One region of the Dictyoglomus sp. LHC4 genome, then DNA from elsewhere that is predicted to be linked to it. Evidence: riboswitches for the same ligand, from Rfam matches in the RefSeq annotation. Region 1 holds a riboswitch; the other holds the start of a gene.
The links. Region 1 has a riboswitch for thiamine pyrophosphate ahead of ACY3JO_RS06915 (energy-coupled thiamine transporter ThiT). Riboswitches for the same ligand answer to the same signal wherever they lie in the genome.
Positions count from the first base shown of each region.

Region 2: linked by a shared signal. The riboswitch ahead of thiS (sulfur carrier protein ThiS) and the one ahead of ACY3JO_RS06915 (energy-coupled thiamine transporter ThiT) in region 1 are both predicted to bind thiamine pyrophosphate.

Region 1 is NZ_CM143707.1:1,374,455-1,381,305, forward strand. It holds gene ACY3JO_RS06905 (TrpB-like pyridoxal phosphate-dependent enzyme) at 1-1,300, opposite strand, end outside; T-box leader at 1,344-1,580, opposite strand; gene cysE (serine O-acetyltransferase) at 1,709-2,377, shown strand; TPP riboswitch at 2,400-2,510, shown strand; gene ACY3JO_RS06915 (energy-coupled thiamine transporter ThiT) at 2,603-3,403, shown strand; gene ACY3JO_RS06920 (thiamine diphosphokinase) at 3,415-4,059, shown strand; gene gyrA (DNA gyrase subunit A) at 4,128-6,551, shown strand; gene ACY3JO_RS06930 (archease) at 6,548-6,851, shown strand, end outside.
Region 2 is NZ_CM143707.1:1,735,939-1,742,789, reverse strand. It holds gene thiC (phosphomethylpyrimidine synthase ThiC) at 1-119, opposite strand, end outside; gene thiE (thiamine phosphate synthase) at 100-768, opposite strand; gene thiF (sulfur carrier protein ThiS adenylyltransferase ThiF) at 758-1,363, opposite strand; gene thiH (2-iminoacetate synthase ThiH) at 1,360-2,466, opposite strand; gene ACY3JO_RS08845 (HisA/HisF-related TIM barrel protein) at 2,478-3,251, opposite strand; gene thiS (sulfur carrier protein ThiS) at 3,259-3,453, opposite strand; TPP riboswitch at 3,510-3,628, opposite strand; gene ACY3JO_RS08835 (cellulase family glycosylhydrolase) at 3,669-5,078, opposite strand; gene ACY3JO_RS08830 (zinc-dependent alcohol dehydrogenase) at 5,246-6,265, opposite strand; gene ACY3JO_RS08825 (YbgA family protein) at 6,289-6,851, opposite strand, start outside.

The DNA of each region.
Region 1 (6,851 bases):
AATAATCTTCCAGTCTACCTGTTAAATATTGATCATAGGCAGAAAGATCAAAGAAACCGTGACCACTAAGGTTAAATAATATTACTCTTCTTTCTCCTTTTTCCTTGGCATCCAAAGCCTCATCAATAGCTGCTCTTATAGCATGGCAAGATTCTGGTGCTGGTACAATACCCTCCGTCCTTGCAAAAAGAACTCCTGCTTCAAATACTTTTGTTTGAGGATATGCTACAGCCTCAATATATCCATTATGGTAAAGAGCACTTACCAAAGGTGCCATTCCATGATAACGTAAACCTCCTGCATGAATAGAAGGAGGAATAAAATTATGTCCAAGTGTGTACATCTTTAAAAGAGGGGTCATTTTAGCCACATCACCAAAATCATATGTATATATACCTTTTGTAAGACTTGGGCAAGATTCGGGTTCTACAGCAATAATTCTAATCTTTTTACCCTTAAATTTTTCTCTTACAAAAGAAAAAGAAAGACCTGCAAAATTACTTCCCCCACCCACACATCCTATAATCACATCAGGAAATTCTTCTGCCATTTCCATCTGCAACAAAGCTTCTTCTCCAATTATGGTCTGATGTAAAAGTACATGATTAAGTACGCTACCAAGTGAGTATTTTGTATCATCTCTTTTAACTGCATCTTCTACTGCTTCACTAATAGCGATACCTAATGAACCAGGAGAATCTGGATCTTTCTCTAAAATTCTTCTTCCAGCTTCCGTATCTTGACTTGGGCTTGGTACAACCTTTGCACCCCATATTTCCATTAAGGATCTTCTATAAGGTTTCTGATAATAACTTACTTTAACCATATATACCTTGCATTCTAACTTAAAGAAATTGCATGCCATAGATAAAGCAGAGCCCCATTGGCCTGCTCCAGTCTCTGTAGTTAATCTTTTTACACCTTCCAGTTTATTGTAGAAAGCTTGAGCTACTGCAGTATTTGGTTTATGGCTTCCTGGAGGACTAACCCCTTCATATTTATAATATATATGTGCTGGAGTATCTAAATATTTTTCCAAATTTACAGCTCTATACAAAGGTGTGGGTCTCCAAAGCTTATAAATATCTAACACTTCTTCAGGAATAGGAATATACCTTTCTTGACTCACTTCTTGTTTAATTAACTCCAAGGGAAAAATAGGTGCAAGATCTTCAGGCTTAACAGGCTGTAATGTTGCAGGATGAACTACAGGAGGTAGCGGAAAAGGAAGATCAGGTATAATGTTGTACCAATCCTTAGGAAGTTTTGACTCTTCTAAAATATACTTATACTGACTCATACATTAAAAACCTCCCCTAATAAAAATTAAAGCCTCCTCATCCACAAAAGACGAGAAGGCTTGTTCTCGTGGTACCACCTTAATTGAGGTAGATATACCCCAACTCTTTGCCCACTTAACGGAGGCTAACCCGTTGGAGACTACTCGGAGATATATTTTCCCTTTCGTTCCAAGGCTCGAGGCCCCATTCACTACCTGCAAGATGGCTAGTTTACAGCTAATACCAACCTCTCTGTTATCTTGCTATTTGGTAGATACTATTTCCCTTCACAGCCTTTCCTATTTTTAGATGATATTATACTATAAATTTTCAATAACAAAAACTCTTGGTAGAAAATTTTTTATTTTTATGTTATTTTATATCAAATTGGTATAATTTATGAAGGATGGGGTGAAAAAATGCTTAAAATAATTGAAACAATAGTTGCAGACTATAAGGCTGTATTTGAAAAGGATCCTGCTGCAAGAAGTTTTTTAGAAGTAATACTTTGTTATCCGGGTTTTCATGCTATATTATTACATAGATTAGCCCATTTTCTTTGGAAATTAAAAATACCAGTTATTCCACGTTTAATTTCCCATCTCAATAGACTTTTAACAGGAATAGAGATTCATCCTGGAGCAAAGATTGGTAAAGGTTTCTTTATTGATCATGGTATGGGGGTAGTAATAGGTGAAACAACAGAAATTGGAGATAATGTACTCATATACCAAGGTGTTACCTTAGGAGGAACAGGTAAAGAAAAGGGTAAAAGACATCCTACAATAGGCAACAATGTGGTTATAGGAGCAGGAGCAAAAGTTCTTGGTCCAATAACTATAGGAGACAATACAAGAATAGGTGCTGGATCTGTAGTATTAAAGTCTGTCCCCCCCAATTGTACAGTTGTGGGAGTACCAGGAAGAGTTATAGTTCAAGAGGGGAGAAAATTAACTCCTAAGGAAATGTTAGAACATGGTAATATCCCAGACCCTGAACTAAGTTTAATTGAAGAACTAAAATCAAGAATTGAGTACCTTGAAAATAGAATAGAAAAGCTGGAAAAACTATTAAGAGAAAAATCAGAAAATTTATGATATAATTACAGATTAAAAGAAAAAAGGTTCCCGGGGGAGCCTCTGAATCCGAGGCTGAGAGGGTAGTGGAAGCTACCGACCCTTTGAACCTGATCTGGGTAATGCCAGCGTAGGGAAGGGCTAAGGATAAAAAAGTATAATATATTTAAGATTTATAAAATTTAAGGTTCCCTTCCACTATGCTGGCGAGGGAACCTTAAATTTTAATATAGGAGGTGCTTCATAATGTCTCAAAAGCCTGTAAGGCTTCTTACAGAGGGTGCTCTATCCATAGCTTTATCTCTACTTCTTTGGTATTTGCGAATAGGAGCTATGCCTCAAGGTGGAAGTATAAGTATGCAAATGCTTCCTCTCTTTATCTTTGCTTTAAGATGGGGAACATTATCAGGTATTTTAGTAGGATTAGTATATGGGGTTATACACTCTTTACAAGATATGTATGTTGTTCATTGGGCCCAATATTTATTAGATTATCCCATTGCTTTTAGTTTAATAGGCCTTTCAGGAATAGCAAAAAAGGTTAAGGCCTCAAAAATAATTACCTTTTTTATAGCTTTACTTTTCTTAGCAGGTTCAATTCTGTTTGTGGTTAATATATCTAATGAACTTCCTCAAGCTCAAAAAACTCTTGAAGAGTTAAAATTAAAACTTCAATCTGCCCAAGGTGAAGAAAAAACTAATATAGAAGAGGATATTAAAGATTTAGAATTTAAGTTGAAGTGGTTCCCAATTTCAAGAATAGTTTTAATAGTTGCAGGTATTCTTGGGGCATTACTTTTAATTTATGGTGCAGTCCTCAGAAAGACCCAAGAACCCATAGAACTTGGAGTATTTATTGGTGGTCTTGGAAGATTATTTGCTCATTTCCTGTCAGGCGTGATTTTCTTTTCCCAATATGCTCCACCTGGGACACCTGCATGGATTTACTCCCTAATATATAATCTTTTTGTAGTTGTACCTAGTACTTTTGTATGTTTACCATTAATACTACTTATATACCCCAGATTAAAAGAAAGTGAGATATAATAAAAGAATCTATGAAAATAGTAATTTTTGCAAATGGAGAAAGCACTTTAGATATAAATGATATAGGAACTATATTTCCTGTCGACAAAATTATTTGTGCTAACGGTGGTACTAAATTGGCATTAAGGTTTGATATAACTCCTGACATAATTATAGGTGATTTAGATTCATTAACAGAAGATATATTTAAAAAGTTTGAGAATAAAAAAATAGAGTGGAAAATCTATCCAAAAGAAAAAGATGAAACTGATTTAGAATTAGCTGTAAGAGAAGCTATAAAATTCAACCCCCAAGAAATATATTTTATTGGACTATTGGGGGGAAGAATTGACCATTTACTTTCTAATCTATTCTTTTTAGAAAAAGTAAAAGATATGGGCATAGAGCCATATGTAATAGATAAAAACTTAAATATATATCTTATGAAAGGGGAAGAAGAAAGAATATTTTGGGGGAACAAGGGAGATAAACTCTCCCTTATTCCCTTATCAGATGTAGTTGATGGGATCTTTTTAGAAGGCTTAAAATACCCATTACAAAATGAACCCTTATATAGAAATCTTACAAGAGGAATAAGTAATGAATTCGTTTTACCACAAGCAAAAATAAAAATTTCTGAAGGGACACTCTTTGTAATACACCTACACAAAAAATAAGCTTTTATGTTAAAATATATAGTCTTTATTTTTCAAAATCATTGAAATTTTTTTATTCTGGGGAGAAAATGGAAAAAAGCAAAATAATATTAGTTGGCTTAGAAAAAGAGATGGAAAATTCCTACTTAGATTATGCTATGAGCGTAATCGTAGGAAGAGCTTTACCTGATGCAAGGGACGGACTAAAACCTGTACAAAGAAGAATCATATATTCCATGTACGAATCTGGAATGCTACATAATAGACCCTATAAAAAGAGTGCCCATGTAGTAGGTAATGTCTTAGGTAGATATCATCCTCATGGTGATACTGCTGTCTATGAAGCCTTAGTAAGAATGGCTCAGGTTTTTTCCTTCAGATACCCATTAATAGATGGACATGGGAATTTTGGTTCCATAGACGGAGACGAACCAGCAGCTATGAGATACACAGAGGTAAGACTTGCTCCTATAGCATCAGAAATAATTGCAGATATAGAAAAAGATGTGGTAGATTTTATACCCAACTATGACAATTCACTAAAGGAGCCGGTAGTACTTCCCACTAAAATTCCTCAACTTCTTATGAATGGTTCTTCTGGAATAGCCGTTGGAATGGCAACTAATATCCCACCTCATAATTTAGGAGAATTAATAGATGCCTTACTATATTTAATAGAAAATCCTCATGCAGGGCTTGATGAAATATTAAGGTTTATAGATGGTCCTGATTTTCCAACAGGTGGAATAATTGTGGGAAGAAAAGGAATAAGAGAAAGTTACTTAACAGGTAAAGGTAAAATCATAGTAAGAGGAAAGGTTAAAATAGAGGAAACAAAAAAAGGTGAAAAAAATATTATTATTACCGAAATACCCTATCAGGTTAACAAGGCTAATCTACTAACCCAAATTGCCGAACTTGTACAAGAAAAGAAAATAACTGGAATAAAAGACCTAAGAGATGAGTCGGATAAACATGGAATAAGAGTTGTAATAGAGCTTAGAAAAGAAGCAGAACCCCAAATTGTTATTAATCAGCTTTATAAACATACCCAATTAGAGACCACTTTTGGAGTTATCATGCTTGCCATTTTAGATGGTCAGCCTAAAGTCTTTAATCTTATAGAATTACTTAAGATTTTCTTAGAACATAGAAAGGATGTTGTACTGAGAAGAACTAAGTATGATCTGGAGAAAGCAAAGGCAAGAGCTCATATTTTAGAGGGACTGTTAATAGCGTTAGATCACTTAGATGAAGTAATAAGAATTATAAGACAAGCTGAGAATGCTGATTCTGCAAGAGAGGAATTAATGATAAAATTTAAGCTCACACAGGTACAAGCCCAGGCAATCCTTGAAATGAGATTACATCAATTAACAAAGCTTGAAAAAGAGAAATTAATAAGTGAGATGGAAAGCATAAGAAAAACTATTGAAGAACTACAAAAAATACTTAACGATGAAAAAGAATTACGGAAAGTAATTGCAGGGGAACTAAAAGAGATAAAAAATAAATACTCTGATAAAAGAAGAACAGAAATTCAAGAGGAAGAAAAAAGCGATATAACTATTGAGGATTTAGTACCTGATAATCCTGAAGTTGTATGTCTTACTCGAGAAGGATATATAAAGAGACTTCCATTATCCACGTATCAAATACAGAAAAGAGGTGGAAAGGGTCTTAATACTCTTGCCAATAATATAAATGACATAATAACTTCTTTTGTAGTTACATCTACAAGAAGTACATTATTTTTATTCAGCAACAAAGGAAGGGTCTTTTACATAAAAACCTATGAATTAGATGAAACTTCAAGACAAAGTAAAGGTACTTCTCTTAAGAATTATATAGGCATATCAGAAGGAGAAGAAATAACAGAAATTATATCTTTAAATGAATTTCCTCAAAATCTCTATTTCCTATTTGTAACCTCTCAAGGAATAGTTAAAAAGACCCCTGTGGAAGAATTTCAAAATGTTAGAAAAACCGGTATAAATGCCATAAAATTAGCAGATAATGACCTATTGGTTAACGTATTCTTAACCACTGGAAACGATCAAATTATATTATTTACAAAGAAAGGTAATGCTATAAGATTTGATGAAAAAGATGTTAGACCTATGGGGAGATCTGCTCAAGGAGTGGTAGGAATAAAACTAAGAAAGGGCGACTCTGTAATAGGTGGAGTAATAGTTAAAAATGATGAAGACATTGTACTTGTTACAGAATATGGCATAGGGAAAAGGATAAAACCTGATGAGTTCAATTTGCAAAAAAGAGGTGGAATTGGAATTAGAGCAATAAAAATAACACCTAAAACAGGTAATTTGATAGGAATAAAAAATGTGTCAGAAAATGATGAAGTATTAATTAGCACTCAAAAGGGGCAAATCATAAGATTAGCTGTAAAAAATATACCTATCATGAATAGAAATACTCAAGGGGTAAAATTGGTAAAATTAAACGATGAAGATAGAGTAGTTAGTATTGATCTGATGAGTAACGAAGAATGAAAAAATATGAATTAATAGATCATACAGCAGATATAGGGATAATTGCATATGGAAGTACGAAAGAAGAAGCCTTTGAGATATCAGCAGAAGCAATGTTTGACCTTATGTGTCCGTTAGAAAAAATTGATGAAAAGGAAAGGTTTGACATTGAAGTGGATGCTGAAGATTTAGAATCTTTACTTGTTACATGGTTAAATGAACTCCTTTATGTATTTGACGTTAAAAGACTTATATTCAAGAAATTTAATGTCACCCTTATAGGGAATAATCAACTGATAAGCCGCTGTTTTGGTGAAAAAT
Region 2 (6,851 bases), 360 kb from region 1:
CCTTCTTTTATTTTTCTAAGAAACACCTCTATAGATGGGAATTCTTCATTTTTGTATGCTATTTCTATTTCCTGAGGGATTTGATTTATTCTTAGTTTTTCAAGAATTGTTTGTTCCATTTTTGTAAACCTCCATTATCTTCATGAGATTTTTTATTTTTTCCTTAATATCAGAAGAAGATACAATCTCACTTACCATAGCTATACATTTTCCTCCATTTTCAAAAACTTGTTTTAAATTGCTTTCTTTAATACCTCCTATTGCTACTACTGGAATTTTTATATTTGCAGTAGCCCATTTTAGAATCTCTAATCCAATTGGAGGATGGGGGTTTTCTTTTGTAAAACTTTCAAAAATTGGTCCAAGACCAATATAATCAGCCCCCTCTTTTTCAGCTTTTTTGGCTTGTTCTTTATTATGGGTAGTAGCTCCTATAATAAATTCTTCTCCTAATAATTCCCTTGCTACTTCTATAGGATAATCGTCTTGACCAATATGTACCCCGTCTGCCCCAACAATTTTTGCAAGGTCCAAATGATCATTAACTATTAAAATGGCACTATATTGAAGGGTAAGTTCTCTTAAAAGTAATGCTTCCTTATATTTTTCTTTTAATGTTTTTTTCTTTTCTCTGTATTGTATGATTTTTACACCTGAAGATAGCATTTCTTTTACCACTTCTATATTGTTTCTACCTAAAGATAAATTTTCGGCTGTAATACAGTAAAGATTGTAATTCTTTAGTAGATCTAATTTCTTAGATTTCATATAGCACCATCCTTAAAATTTCATCACATTGCATACTTGAAATAGCAATTACTTTAGGAGCATAAGGATGAAAGTTTTTATTATCACTTTGAAAATCTCCAATAAGGGTTATGTTTTTAAATTTTTTAATCTTTATTTTCTCAATGTCACCAAATCCACAAACCCCTATAGCTGAGACAATCTTTTTACCTAGACTAACAGCAGTGTTAATTAAAAGGGCTTTTGTTTCTGCAGTGTCTACTGCTTCCAAAATGATATCTCCTTGAGATAATAGATCTATTACATTCTCAGATGCGATCTTCACATCAAAAGTGATAATATTGCAATGAGAATTTATAGAAAGAATATTTTCTTTAAGAGCAATAACTTTTGGTTTACCTATTTGATTGTAGAAATAGGCTTGTCTATTTAAATTTGATATTTCTACTTTATCATGATCTATGAGAATAAAATTTTCAAAACCTGTTCTTGTGAGAGTTATAGCAGCATTTGAGCCTAATCCCCCACAACCTACTATTACTACTTTTGTCTTACGAATTTTATTTAATTCTTCTTGGGTAAAATAATTTACAAGCATGTCTCTAAAGTCATTCATGTTATGCCTCCTTTAATCCAATTTGTAAATTCTGGCCTATATCCTTTGCTTTTAATTATCTCAATTATTTCTTTTATACTTCTTTTATCTTCTACCTCAAATTGTGTTCCTGATTCTCTGTCTTTTGCGTATCCACCGACGGATGTTTTAGAACCTGCCGACATTTTTGTAACGCCATAACCTATAATAAGATCTCTAAGTTTTGGGGATTCACGTGTTGAGATGGTAATCCCAATTGGAGGTAAATAAATTCGAGAGGTAAAAATGAGACGTAATAGGGTCTTTGAATTCACAATATATTGGGGAACAAAATTTGTTCCAGCGGGGCGATATCTTGGGAAAGAGATATTTATTTCTGCCTTAGGATATTTTTGCATGAGATATTTAGCATGAAGTAGCATTTTAAATGTATCTTCAATGGGATTATTTAGCCCAAGTAGAATACCTAAGGTAACTTCAAAAACTCCTGCTTTTATTGCTCTTTCTTGCGTTTTTATTCGGTACCAGAAATCTTTTTTTGGACCATAAGGATGTAATTCTTCATATATTTTTAAGTTATATGTCTCTTGATATTGTGTTACTCCTGTTAGACCTCTATTAACAAGGATTTTATATTCTTCTTCATCCATTGGATATACCTCTATTATGATTTCAGAAAAATAATTTTTTGCTTCTTCTACAGCAGAGAGTATATATTCAAAAGGTGTATTGATCCTATCACATCCTGTTAATAACAAAATACTATCAATTCCAAAATTTTTTATGTGTTTATATTCTTCAATTAATTCTTCTTTGTTTAATCTTATTCTTTTTATCTTGTTTTCTATAGAAAAACCACAATATTTACATGATGAAAGACAATAATTAGAAAGGTAAAGAGGGGTAAATAGAGTGATAACTTTTCCATAGTATCTTTCTGTAAGTTTTTTTGACTTTTCCGCCATAAGTACAAGATTATTGTCGTCTGTATCAGATAGTAGAATATAAAGTTCTTCTTCGTTTATTTCTTCCTTTTTTAAAATTTTCCTTATATCATACTTTTTCTTTTCTTTTCTAATTTCTTCTAAAAAATTATCAGCCCAATTTAGAACTCTTTCTAGCATTGGTTCACCTATTAATCCAAACTTTTAATGAGATCATGAAGGGGAGAGCTGGCACTTGCGTAATCTTTTTCTTCCGGAAGTCCTATTTCATATGCCAATCTTCCAGCTTTTACAGCATAATAAAAAGCCCTTGCCATATTTAAGGGATCTTTTGAAGTAGCTATGGCTGTATTTATAAGTACAGCATCAGCTCCTAACTCCATAGCTTTTGCGGCGTGGGAAGGTTTACCAATTCCTGCGTCTATTATTACAGGAATAGAAATTTCATTAATTATTGCTTTAATTAGTATTTCTGAATCAATGCCCTTATTACTACCTATAGGAGATCCTAAAGGCATTACTGCTGAAACTCCATTTTCTTCGAGTTTTTTAGCAATTATAAGATCAGGTGATATATATGGAAATACTTTAAAGCCTTCTTTTACTAAAATTTCTGATGCTTTAATTGTCTCTTCATTATCTGGTAGAAGATACTTCGTTTCTCCTGTGATTTCGATCTTAACCCAGTTTGATCCTGTAATTTCTCTGCCGATAAGGGCTATTTTTACAGCTTCTTTATGATTTCTTGCCCCAGAGGTATTTATCATGATGGTAGCATCTCTTGGAATAAAATCTAATATAGAGTTACCTTTATTTATATCTGTATTTATTCTTCTCACTGCTACGACAAATACTTCTATTTTGAGTTCCTCATACATATTTTTGATAATGCTGTAATCTGGTAATTTTCCAGTTCCAACAAATAACCTATTGTTTATTATTTTTCCACCAACTTCAAACTGCATATTCTTCTTAACCCCCTCCTACTAAGGATACTATTTCCACATAATCTTCATCTTTAAGATAATATTCTTCCCAATCTTCTTTTTTAATAAGTTCTCCGTTAACAAGAACAGCAATTTTTTCTAAAGGATATTCAAGTTTTAAAAGGAGTCCTTTAATATTTCCCTTGTACTCTAGTTCTATATCGTTTACTAACATATAAATTTCACCTCCATATAAAACTTAAAGGACCGCCCGGATATTACCAAGCGGTCCTCTAAATTTCAATAATTTCTACTCCCTCCGCCGGTATTACCCGGGTCAGGTTCTAAGGGTCGAGGTCGGGATTATAGACCTCCTCTCAGCCGAGCTTTTCCCCTCAGCTCCCCTGGAAACCCTATCTTCAATTTTTAATAATTATACCACAAAATAAAGTTATTTTATTCAATAGTTACATAATCAAGGTAAATAGCAGATCTTCCTGATGATCCACTGCCAGATAAAAATTGAACTCCTAATTCTCTTACGTCATTTAGTCCTGAAATTCCTGATAGATTTAAAGTTAATACATTCCCTGATGTATTTGAGTTAATATTAACAGTACCTCCATCATACCATTTCCAATCACTTCCCACCTTTATATATAATTTGGCTTGCATGCCTGTTCCTTGATTACCCCAGGCTGCATGTCTTACCACTGCTTTTAGTTTTGTTTTTCCAGAAAAATTATGATTTGAAATTATGCAAAGGTAAAATTGCTTACCTGTACCTAAGTCTACATCAGCTTTTAAAGAATAACTTCCATTGTAAGCCCATTCATTTACGGACCATGGCCCTCCAGCTACATTTGTACCTGCCCAATTTTGAGTACTACCCTCAAAATTATATAATACTGATGAATTTCCAGCATTTGGATCTTTTTCGTACACTACCATTTTGCCCCAATAAGTTAGAGTCCTCCAATCTGAAGGAGAAGTCATATCAAGCCATGCATTTTCACTATTATTGCCTGTCCATGACCATGCAATAAAGCCTATTCCAAGATTTCTACAGGTTTGCATTAGGTATAAAGCATCAACTTTACATCCAAGATTGTTATTACCATTATTATAGTTATATCCAAATTCACCTACAATGATAGGAATACCAAGGTTCTTACATGTAGACAAAAAATTATATATTTTACTATTGTCATTCCATTCTCCATACATGTGTATACTAAAGACAGTATTCTTTAATGGATCGGAATTTAATACATCTAAGGCATATTTTAAAATATCTTGGTCATCTTGTCCCCATCCACCGGAATCGATTACTAATACATTATTTATTCCAGCATTTCTCATTCTGCTTACAGCGTTTTTGTAAGCATCTCTCCAAACGGTACTGTTTCTTGGTCCCCACTCATTTGCAATGTTAATCCATACATCACTGGCGATATATGATTTATTATTTATCCACCAAGATACCATTCTATCTAAATCACTAGTAGATGTACTACCTGTAACGTCATGCAATTCAGGAATGGGTTTAAGACCTAAGCTTTTACATCTATCAATTATCTGTTTCAGTCTTGAGGCTGATCCATTTGTTTGCCATACAATTCTAACTGTATTAAAACCATAGCTTTTTATAGTATCAAGGGCAGAATATGCTTGTGAATCAAACCAAATGTGGGGATTATTAACCCCCTTTATGTCATATGTACTGGGTGCCTTATTTATATCTTCTAGTTTTATATCTTCTAGTAATGTATTATTAGATATATCAGTTGTTTTAGTACAGCCTGAAATAAAACTTATAAAGATTAAAGACAGAAGTAATATGTTTAGGAGTTTTAGTTTTTTCATATATTTATGTACCCTCCTTTGTTTAAACTTCCTTTAAAAAGCATATCACGTAGTAAAGAGTTTGTAAATAATTACATATTTTTTTGTAACAAAAGTAAGAGAAAAAACATTTAAATGTTAGAATAATGCTTGAGTAAAATATTTACAATTTTTTATTGTTTTTTACTTTATTTTTCCATTTCAATTATTACCTTTAGATATTTTTCTTTCTCATTAATAATATCTTCAAAAGCTTTATTTACCTGCTCAAATGGGTAGATATGGGAGATTAATCTTTCGTAATCTACTTGATTTTTCCTTAGTAAATCTATAGCAATTAGGTAATCGTCTCTTGTATACATAAGGGAGCCTTTTAAGTTTAGTTCTCTGTCTTGAATATAAATAAGCTTAGCTAAAGATATTTCCTTAGGAACACCAACAAGGATTATATCTGTTCCTTTTCTTGCATTTTCAATAGCCATATTTATTGTTTGATCTATGCCTACACATTCAAAGGTTACGTCAGGGCCTTCTTGGGTAAAGAGGGAATTTGTTAACTCATCTGGCTTTGTAGGTATAATGTTGGGGCATAAACCTTTTGCAAGTTTTAATCTATTTTCAATAGGATCTACAACTACGATCTTTTTAGGCGATGATAGATATAGAAATATGGTAGTAAGAAGTCCAATAGGACCACTACCTATAACTAATACTTCGTCTCCTGGCTTGAAACTTGATCTTCTAACCCCATGAACAGCTACTGCTAAAGGTTCTGTTAAGACAGCCCTTTTTAAAGGAATATCGTTTATTGAATATACCTTGTGAGAGGGAATTGATATGTATCTTTGGAATCCACCGTTAGTTTTTGTACATCCAATTACATCCAAATTTTTACAAATATTATATCTTCCGTGGGTACAATTGTAACATTTCCCACATGTTAAACTTGGTTCAATTACAACATAATCTCCTAAATTCACATTTTTTACTTTTTCTCCTTTATCAATTACTTTTCCAACAAATTCGTGGCCTAAAACAATGCCTGGTTTTACAAAGGGGTGTTCTCCCAGGTAGGCATGAAGATCAGATCCACAAATTCCTGCATAGATTACTTCTAATAATACTTCATCATCATTTTTTGACGGATAAGGTGTTTCAATAAGTTCTAACCTTTTTATTTCTTTAAGAAGCCAACCTTGATTTTTCATAAGAATGTCCCCCTTAGTATTTATTAAGATTCTTCAAGATCTTCAGGATAAGGTTCTAAATAGGTTTGATTCATAATATATTGATCGTCAAATCTGTAAGCCCAGGATTTGATTATTTCACGAAGTATCTTTATTTCTATTTTTCCCTTTCTGTATTTTTCAATTAAAAAGAGAAAATGGGATTTTTCTCCTTCTTTTAATTTTTTAGAAAAATGTCCAAAAATATGGAGTAAGACGTTAGCTTGATTTCCCCTCTTTAATGCTGAGGATAAGGCCTCTTTAAATAGATTAGAATACGGTTTTTTAATATCTTCCAACGGTTTTTCTTTATTATAATTTCCTATTAAGTTTCCCATAATTTTTAAATGTTTTTGTGAAAAGGCCATTAATAAAAATTTATGTTTTTGATGAAAATCTATAAGTTGGGATATATTTTTTAGTTGATTTTCAAGATTTCTCAATTCAGATAGACTAAAAATTCTTATCAGATATCTTTCTCTTATTTCTCTATTTCTTAATCTTCCTTCATCTTCTATAGGTAGATTTGGAAATTTTTCTAATATTATTTGAGCAAATATTCCTTTCC